3 regions of the Rhizobium tropici CIAT 899 genome follow, and region 3 is predicted to be linked to each of the others. Evidence: predicted binding sites of a transcription regulator. Region 3 holds the regulator's gene; each other region holds the start of a gene.

Region 1 (3,279 bases), 270 kb from region 3:
GACCGCAAGGACCGGTATCGCCCATCGCCCAGAAATTGTCGCTGGTGGCGATGCGGATGATCTTGTCGTCGGAAAGGCCGGCGATCTTCTTCCACAGGTTAAAGGCGTCGTCGTCGGTATGATAGACCGTGACCAGCAGGCGCTTGGCATCGAGGCCGAATTCCTTGGTGATCAGGTTCCAGGCAAGCTCGATGGCGCGCTCCTTGAAATAGTCACCAAAGGAGAAATTGCCGAGCATCTCGAAGAAGGTGTGATGGCGGGCGGTATAGCCGACATTGTCGAGGTCGTTATGCTTGCCGCCGGCGCGCACGCATTTCTGCGCGGTCGAAGCCGTCGTATAGGGACGCTGCTCCAGGCCGGTGAAGACGTTCTTGAACTGCACCATGCCGGCATTGGTGAACATCAATGTCGGATCGTTGCGCGGCACCAGCGGGCTCGACGGCACGATCTCGTGGCCGTTTTTCTTAAAATAGTCGAGGAAGGTCGACCGGATTTCATTCACACCGCTCATATGGGGCCCTTCAGTCCTGCGCTCAGCAACTTGCATCAAAGTCAGTGGCTTTTATCGTCCGCTCCCGGCGCTGTCCAGCCGCACGAACAAAACCGGCCGCACATCCCTTGGACAATACGGCCGGTTTCGACTTTTGGGTCTCGATCTTAGGTCGGGAACTGCTTCCCGAAGCCTTTATTCGCCAGAGGCATCGCCATCATCGGCATCGGGGCCGCCATTCTGCAGGAAGCGATCGGCGATCAGGCCGGCATTCTGGCGCAGCGACAATTCGATTTCGCGCGAGAGATCCGGATTGTCGCGGAGGAAGATTTTCGCGTTCTCGCGGCCCTGGCCGAGACGCTGGCTGTTATAGGAGAACCAGGCGCCGGACTTTTCGACGATGCCGGCCTTGACGCCGAGATCGACCAGCTCGCCGGTCTTCGAAACGCCTTCGCCATACATGATGTCGAACTCGACCTGCTTGAAGGGAGGCGCCATCTTGTTCTTGACGACCTTGACGCGCGTCTGGTTGCCGATCACCTCTTCGCGCTCCTTAACGGCGCCAATGCGGCGGATATCGAGGCGAACCGAGGCGTAGAACTTCAGCGCGTTACCGCCCGTCGTCGTTTCCGGCGAGCCGAACATGACACCGATCTTCATGCGGATCTGGTTGATGAAGATCACCATGGTGTTGGACTTCGAGATGGAAGCCGTGAGCTTGCGCAGCGCCTGGCTCATCAGGCGGGCCTGCAGGCCCGGCAGGCTGTCGCCCATTTCGCCTTCGATTTCGGCGCGCGGCGTCAGAGCCGCAACGGAGTCGACCACGAGGACGTCGATCGCTCCGGAGCGCACCAGTGTATCGGTGATTTCAAGCGCCTGTTCGCCGGTATCAGGCTGCGAGATCAACAGGTTCTGCAGGTCGACGCCGAGCTTGCGGGCATAGACCGGATCGAGCGCATGTTCCGCGTCCACGAAGGCGCAGATCCCACCCTTCTTCTGAGCCTCTGCAATGGTCTGCAGGGCCAGCGTCGTCTTACCCGAGCTTTCCGGCCCGTAGATTTCGATGATCCGCCCCTTCGGCAAGCCGCCAATGCCGAGAGCGATATCGAGGCTCAGAGAGCCGGTGGAAACCGTTTCGATTTCGACCACGTTCTCGTTGGAGCCGAGCTTCATGATCGAGCCCTTGCCGAACGACCGCTCAATTTGAGAGAGTGCCGCTTCAAGTGCCTTGCTTTTATCCACCGATTTGTCCTCTACAAGCCGCAAAGAATTCTGAGACATTCGATCCACCTTTAGGTTATTGAAGCCGCTCTAGCAATGTCGCCGCCGATGAGAATTCTGTACTCTATTTGTTCTCCTATCGCAAGAGCACAACAAGCAATTGAAAGAAAAAGATAAAATGATTTCCGTTCTACTTTTGTTTTCTTCTTTCTTCCCAGATACTTACGGTTATGGGGCGGCCAATTCACGCATGTCGCCGCCCCGCTCGATTCGTCTTTTCGACTGCTGAGGATAACCCTATGGCGAAAAAGATTCTCGTTCTCGGCGGCGCCCATATAGACCGGCGTGGCCGCATCTTCGGCGAGACGGCGCCCGGCGCCAGCAACCCCGGCGCATGGTTCGAGGAGCCCGGCGGCGGCGGCTTCAATGCGGCGCGAAATCTCGCCCGCCTGGGCTTCGATGTAAAGCTGATCTCGCCGCGCGGCGGCGACCCCTCCGGCGAAATGGTGGCCGAGGCTGCAAGCCACGCCGGCATCGACGACAAGCCCTTCGTCTTCCTCGATCGCAAGACGCCGAGCTATACCGCGATCCTCGAGAATGACGGCAATCTGGTCATCGCGCTTGCCGATATGGAGCTCTACAAGCTCTTCGTTCCGCGACGCCTGGCGATTCGCGCCGTTCGCGATGCCTTCGATGAAACCGACCTCATTCTCTGCGACGCCAATCTGCCTGCCGAAACCTTAGGCGCAATTGCGGCAAGAGCTGCTCTATGCGGTAAACCGGTCGCCGCTATCGCTATCTCGCCGGCAAAAGTGGTGCGGCTGAAGCCAAGCCTTGCCGGCATCGACCACCTGTTCCTCAACGAAGCCGAAGCCGCGGCGTTGACTGAAATCCGCCCGGAAGACCCACGCGAATGGGTGAGCGCTTTGCGCGCGCTCCATCTGCGCAACGGCGTGATCACGCGCGGGAAACGGCCCCTGATCGCGTTCTCGCGTGATATCGTGGTCAGCTTGCAGCCGCCCATCGTCGAGGATATCGCCGATGTCACCGGTGCGGGAGATTCGCTTGCTTCCGGCGTTCTGTCGGCGCTGATGGCCGGCCACGATCTCGCGGAAGCCATACGACATGGCGTGGCGGCGGCGGCAATCACCGTCCAGTCTCCCTATGCAACCGCAGAAAATCTCTCTCCCGAGCTGCTAAACGCGGCCCTGGCCCTTGTTCCCAAGGCCGAAATTCTGTCATGAAGCCTGTTCAAAACGCGTATACTGTTTCAGTGAATTGGAAACGACAATGACCCAGCCTATCTCGCCCCTGCTTCCGATCTCCTATTCGAAGGAAGTCGCTGCCGCAAAGCTCCGCGGTGCGCCGATCGTTGCTCTGGAATCGACGATCATCACCCACGGCATGCCCTATCCAGGCAATATCGAGATGGCCCGCAGCGTCGAAGCGATCATCCGGCAGGAAGGCGCGGTACCCGCGACCATCGCCGTCATCCACGGTACCCTGCATATCGGCCTCGAGCCGGAAGAGCTGGAGGCCCTTGCCAAGACAGAAGGTGCGTTGAAGGT
Region 2 (3,279 bases), 1.1 Mb from region 3:
TGGGTGCGGTTCGAATGGCCTTTCGCGGTCGGCGCCATCGTCACGCTGGTGCTCGATGTGACCAAGGCGATCGGCTTCTTCGCGATCACCGGCCTCGATTTCAACCTGACGGCCATCGCCGCGATCCTGACGCTCGTCGGTTATTCGGTGAACGACAAGGTCGTGGTCTATGACCGCATGCGTGAAAACATGCGGCTCTACAAGTCGATGCCGCTGCGCGACATCATCGACAAGTCGATCAACGAGACCCTGGCGCGAAGCCTCTATACCAACGCCACCGCCTTCCTGGCGCTGGTGCCGATGGCGATCTGGGGCGGCAGCGCCGTCTCCAGCTTCGCGATCCCCATGGTGTTCGGCATCCTCGTCGCCGGCGCCTCATCGGTCTTCATCGCGGCGCCGATCCTGCTGTTCCTCGGCGACTGGCGTCGCCGCCATGCCAAGCCGGTCGCCAATGACACGGCATCGGCAGAGGGCAAGTCCGGTAAGGACAACAAGCAGATTCCTGCTGCTTAACACATGAAAAGAGGGCATGCCCGGCTTCCGGGCATGCCCACCAGCCGCTTACGAAATCGGCGGCATATGCAAGGGCAGGCCCGGACGCGGCGCCGTAATCTTCTCCACAACACCGTTTTCCTGCTCACTGACGAGCAGATGCTTGCCGTCGACGGTAAAGGCGATATTGGCTGGCCTTGCGCCGTCCGTGCGGATATGGCCGGCCATTTTTCCCTCGGCGTCCACCATAGAAATTTCACCCAGGCCGTACATGGCACAATACAGCATGCCACTGCGATCAAAAGCGAGGCCTGCCGGTCCGCGCAGCGCATTGACGGCAGGGGATGTCATCGACTGGACAAACATTTCCTGCCTGCCGCCCACGACCTGCCGATAGATTTTTCCGGTCAGCGTTTCGCTGTAGTAGAGCAATCCGTCGGCATCGAAGGCAATACCGCTCGCAAAGAGCAAGCCGGCTGCCAGGACCCGGATGACCCGGCCCTCCGCCGGATCGATCTGGTAGACGCAGCCGTTATAAGCCGCCTTGAAGAAATCGGGATGGATGTGGCCGCCTTCGAGAAGATTGGCAAGGCGGATACCGGAATCGATCATATAAAGCAGGCCGTCAGGTCCGAAGGCGAGCGCATTCGGATGGAGAAACGGACCATCGGCGCTGCCTTCAATGACCTGCAGGACGCGGCCTTGCGCCGACAATCTGACAAGGGAATTCTCCGGGCCATTGGCTACCCAGAAACATCCGTCACCATCCGCCGCAATCCCCATCGGCCAGCCGCCGACCCGGCAAAGTTCCTGCGGTACGCCGCTTGCGTCGAAAAGTTTCAGACAGCGGCGACTGGCATCCATTTCTACGACCGCGAGGCGGCCGTCCGGCAAGGCCACGAGGCCGCTAGGCAGACGCAGCCCGGTGGCAATCGTTTCGTTCATGTTTTGAAACCTTCATTCTACGCATTACGAAGCCCCAAAAACTCAAAATGCTGCGCCGAAATGATACATAAGCACGAAGAAGATCCTTTTCGAGCCGGACGAACGCAAATCCCGATAAGATTCTTGCGCCAGAGGTCACATCCGCGTGCAGGCCCTGTTAATCTTGACAGGCTTTGGCGATTCGGAACATCCATAGAACGTTCCTATATTTTCGCGTTTGCGATTCGCCGCATATCGCGCTCCGCGCCGGCCGCCGGAGGTAGTCAGGAGAGTTGATGACCGCCGCCTATCTGGAAAAGCTGAACCCGGAGCAACGGCTGGCGGTGGAACACGGCACGACTGCAGGCGACGGTCATATTGCCGGGCCTCTGCTTGTCATCGCCGGAGCTGGCTCCGGCAAGACGAATACGCTTGCGCATCGTGTCGCGCATCTGATCGTTAGGGGTGCCGATCCGCGCCGCATCCTGCTGATGACCTTTTCGCGCCGCGCCGCCGCCGAAATGGGCCGCCGCGTCGAGCGTATCTGCCGCGAGGTGCTGGGTGCGAATTCCGGCATTACCGCCGATGCACTTGCCTGGACCGGCACGTTCCATGGCATCGGCGCGCGCCTGCTGCGGGATTATGCAGAACAGATCGGCATAGACCCGGCCTTCACGATCCACGACCGGGAAGACAGCGCCGACCTGATGAATCTGGCGCGCCATGATCTCGGCTTCTCGAAAACAGAGAACCGCTTCCCGACCAAGGCGACCTGCCTTGCCATCTATTCGCGCTCCGTCAACGCGGAAGCGCCGCTGGACGGCGTGCTGCGCGACTTCTTCCCATGGTGCGCCATGTGGGAGCAGCAGCTGCGCGATCTTTTCGCCTGTTATGTCGAGGCAAAGCAGGTGCAGAACGTACTCGATTACGACGACCTGCTGCTCTATTGGGCGCATATGCTGCAGGAGCCTCTGATCGCCGAGGATATCGGCAGCCGCTTCGATCATGTGCTTGTCGACGAATATCAGGACACCAACAGGCTGCAGTCCTCCATCCTGCTCGCCCTGAAGCCGGATGGCCGCGGATTGACCGTCGTCGGCGACGACGCGCAATCGATCTATTCCTTCCGCGCCGCCACCGTACGCAACATTCTCGATTTCCCCAAGGCCTTCACGCCCTCTGCCGATATCGTGACACTCGACCGCAATTACCGCTCGACACAGCCGATCCTGGCAGCAGCTAACGCCGTGATCGATCTTGCCTCCGAGCGCTTCACCAAGAACCTGCGCACCGAGCGGCAGAGCATGGAGCGCCCGCGGCTGGTAACGGTGCGCGACGAGGCCGATCAGGCGCGCTACATCGCCGATCAAATACTGGAAAATCGCGAGGGCGGCGCAAGGCTGAAGCAGCAGGCGGTGCTTTTCCGCACTTCGAGCCATAGCGGCCCGCTGGAAGTGGAACTCACCCGGCGCAACATTCCCTTCGTCAAGTTCGGTGGATTGAAATTCCTCGATAGTGCTCATGTCAAGGACATGCTGGCGGCGCTGCGTTTCGCCCAGAACCCGCGCGACCGTGTGGCGGGGTTCCGCCTGATGCAGCTCCTGCCCGGCGTCGGCCCCTCGACAGCCCAGCGCGTACTCGACCAGATCGGCGAAGAGGCAAGCCCGATCACGGCGCTCACCGAACTCCCGCCGCCACCGCGCACGGGAGACGATTGGACCGCCTTTGTCGAGACGATGCGGGAGGTCAAAAGCGGGAAGGCCGGCTGGCCGGCGGAAATCGGCCTCGTTCGCCAATGGTACGAGCCACATCTGGAACGCGTACATGAGGATGCATCGACCCGCCAGGCGGATCTCATCCAGC
Region 3 (3,279 bases):
AGGCAAACCTTGGCCGGCGACACCGGCGCCTTTGCAGCAGCGCTTGTCACCGATGAGAGACGTGCGATCTCGAAGGATACGACCGAAGCCCTGAGAATTGCCGGCCTGACCCACATCATTGCAATTTCCGGTCTCAACATGGCGCTGTCGGCTGGCATCTTCTATGTCGGTCTGCGCTATTTCTTCAGCCTGTTTCCCGGTGTCGTGCAGGCCTGGCCGACGAAGAAGTTCGCAGCCTTCGGCGCGCTTCTAACGGTAACTGCCTATTACCTGATTTCCGGATTCGGCGTCTCCGCCGAACGCGCCTTCATCATGATGGCGATCATGCTGGTGGCCGTGCTTTTCGACAGGCCATCCATCAGCTTGCGCAATGTGGCGCTCTCAGCCATCGTCATCCTAGTCTTGTCACCGTCGCAGGTACTCGGTCCCAGTTTCCAGATGTCTTATGCCGCTACGCTGGCGCTGGTATCAGGCTATTCGCTCTGGAAGCGACGGCGGCATCGCGAAAACATCCTGCCGCGCATCCGTCTGTTAAGTCCGCTACTGTTCGTCACACGCTTCTTTGGAGGCGTGATGTCGACCTCGTTCATCGGCGGTGCGTCGACAGCCATTTTCTCGATCGAGCATTTTCACCGGTTGGCGACATATGGACTTGCTGCCAACCTTGCGGCCATGCCCGTCGTCTCTTTCATCGTCATGCCCTTCGGCATGATGGCGATGCTGCTGATGCCTTTCGGAATCGATGGACCATTCTGGAAAGTCACCGGTGAGGGACTGGAGCTTGTGATCGTCATCGCGAAAACGGTGGCGGGATGGGGAGGCGATATCACCTTCGGCCGCCAACCCGGCTGGCTGATGCCGACTTTCATCGCCGGATTCCTGATCATGAGCATGTTGCGGACCCGGCTTCGCCATCTGGGCCTGTTGCTGCTGCTGTCATCTGTCGGGGTGGCCGCGTTCGGCTCTGGTGTGCCGAAGCCGGATCTGATGATCTCGGAAGATGGCATTCTGGTTGCCTTGCGCCAGGACGATATCCTCGCCACCAATCGCGAGAGACCGCAGGCCTTCATCTTCGAGCAATGGCAGAAAGCGCTCGTCGCGGCCGAACATCAACCGCCGACCATGCTTCCGACCGATAGCCGGCTTCCGCAGATCAGTAAGACGGATCGGCATAAGCGATTAAGCAACGAAGAGCAGAAGGCGGTCCGCACCGCAATGGAAGAAGCTTTAGACCGCACCATGCAAGGCAGCTTTGCTTGTCAAAAGGGAGCATGGTGTGTGGCCGTGCTCGAAAACGGCGCCATACTGGTCACCATCGAGAACGCAGCCTATCTGCCCGCGGCTTGCGACACCGGGAGCATTGTTGTGACGCCAATCCGGCTGCGGCTGGACCATTGCCGTTCCGGAGCAACGCTCATAACCGGCGCGACATTGCGCAAAACCGGCTCCATCGAAATGGTGCTTACCTCAGACAAGCCCATTACATCAGCCGCATTCAACAACCCGCAGCGCCCATGGACCAGGCATCGAACCTATGATTGGCGCACCGGCAAATTCGACGCGCCAATTGCAAAGGCACCACCAGTCCTAGACAATTCACCGGTCAGTGATAGCGACGAATAAGGCCAACGAGCTTGCCCTGAACCTTGACGCGATCCGGCCCGAAGATGCGGGTTTCATAGGCTGGGTTCGCGGCTTCCAGCGCGATGGAGGCACCCTTGCGACGGAAGCGCTTCAAGGTAGCTTCTTCATCGTCGACGAGTGCAACGACGATATCGCCGGGATTGGCCGTGGTCGAATTGCGGATAATGACCGTATCGCCGTCGAAAATTCCGGCGTCGATCATCGAATCCCCTCGAACTTCAAGCGCATAATGTTCGCCGGAGCCGAGCATGTCCGCGGGAACGGTAATGTCGTGCGTATTGTTCTGGATGGCCGAGATCGGAACGCCGGCTGCGATGCGACCCATCACCGGCACGGACGCCGAGCCATTATGATCGTCATTTGCCACCTTCGACGGAGCGGGCGGGGCAACGGGCTGCGGCTTGCCGAGGCTGCCTTCGATGACGCTCGGTGAAAAGCCGCGACGCGGCTGAAGGCTGGGATTATAGGCATCCGGGAGCTTGATGACTTCAAGGGCCCTGGCCCTGTTCGGCAGCCGGCGGATAAAGCCGCGCTCCTCCAGCGCCGTGATCAGACGATGGATACCGGATTTGGATGCCAAATCCAGTGCATCCTTCATCTCGTCGAAGGACGGCGGAACACCGGATTCCTTCATGCGTTCGTGAATGAAGAGAAGCAGTTCCTGCTGCTTGCGCGTCAACATCGTCTTGGTACCCCAGAATCAAGAAAAGCCGTGAAACAAATCCAGAACGGACACTATATGTTCCATATGTGTTCCGCAAGTGCTTAAATTTCGGTAAAGCCTTGTAGTGTCAGTTAAATAATTACGACTTGCGAATGGATCGGCTTAGGATGTTGAGACGCTATATAGGCTACAACTATTTGAAAAATATAGGAAATGTCGCCATTTCCGTTATCAGGTTTTACTGCTCGGTCGACGTATTCAGGAAGCGGATCCATATTGGACGTCATTGCTCACGCGCGCTGGGGGTGAGAATCAGCAATCACGTTTGCGAGATTGCTTTCGGTCCTGCCCCTATGCGTTGAGTGTTCCATGCTCCTATCTTGAATTGCGCGGGGGATGGGCGCAAATCTGCTGCCACAGGCAAACAGGAGGAACCATGATTTCGTCACCGCATCCGCTGGATCATCTCGTGCTGCCAACCGTCGATATCGCTCTGGCGCGCGAACGCCTCGGCAAGCTCGGTTTCACGGTGGCTTCGGATGCGCTGCATCCCTTTGGCACGCAGAACGCCTGCGTCTTTCTTGCCGATAAAACCTATCTGGAGCCTTTGGGCGTGGCATCTCCGGAGCAGTGCGAGAAGAGCATCGTGGATGGCAATGTTTTCGTCGCGCGCGATCAGGCTTATCGTTTCCGGGTGGGGGAAGATGGTTTTTCGGCCGTGGTGTTTGGCACGGATGATGCGATGGCGGATGACGAGCGCTTCAACGAGGCGGCGATTTCCGCCGGGCGAATGCTGGACTTCTCCCGTCCGATGAAGATGCCGGACGGAACGGAAACCACGGCCGGCTTTCGTCTCGCCTTTGCCGCTGATCTGCGTGCGCCGGATTTTCTCGCCTTCTGCTGTCAGCGCATCAATCCGCTGCCGGCTGATCGCAGCGTGCTTGAGCGTCACGAGAACTGCGTGACCGGCA

The links. Region 3 encodes LexA, which represses DNA repair genes until DNA is damaged. Its sites were predicted from a motif close to TGTTCNNNNTGTGTTCNG; they were not measured.
Region 1: recA (recombinase RecA) is a predicted target of LexA. The motif match lies at 1,830-1,847, and genes of this name have one in related genera.
Region 2: RTCIAT899_RS03125 (ATP-dependent helicase) is a predicted target of LexA. The motif match lies at 1,620-1,637, and genes of this name have one in related genera.

What each region holds. Positions count from the first base shown of each region.
Region 1 covers NC_020059.1:1,998,773-2,002,051, forward strand. Annotated here, with positions in the region: gene alaS (alanine--tRNA ligase) at 1-511, opposite strand, end outside; gene recA (recombinase RecA) at 686-1,771, opposite strand; gene RTCIAT899_RS09835 (carbohydrate kinase family protein) at 2,011-2,955, shown strand; gene RTCIAT899_RS09840 (pseudouridine-5'-phosphate glycosidase) at 3,002-3,279, shown strand, end outside.
Region 2 covers NC_020059.1:640,527-643,805, reverse strand. Annotated here, with positions in the region: gene secD (protein translocase subunit SecD) at 1-513, shown strand, start outside; gene RTCIAT899_RS03130 (SMP-30/gluconolactonase/LRE family protein) at 562-1,437, opposite strand; gene RTCIAT899_RS03125 (ATP-dependent helicase) at 1,713-3,279, shown strand, end outside.
Region 3 covers NC_020059.1:1,730,687-1,733,965, forward strand. Annotated here, with positions in the region: gene RTCIAT899_RS08480 (ComEC/Rec2 family competence protein) at 1-1,623, shown strand, start outside; gene lexA (transcriptional repressor LexA) at 1,604-2,326, opposite strand; gene RTCIAT899_RS08490 (VOC family protein) at 2,745-3,279, shown strand, end outside.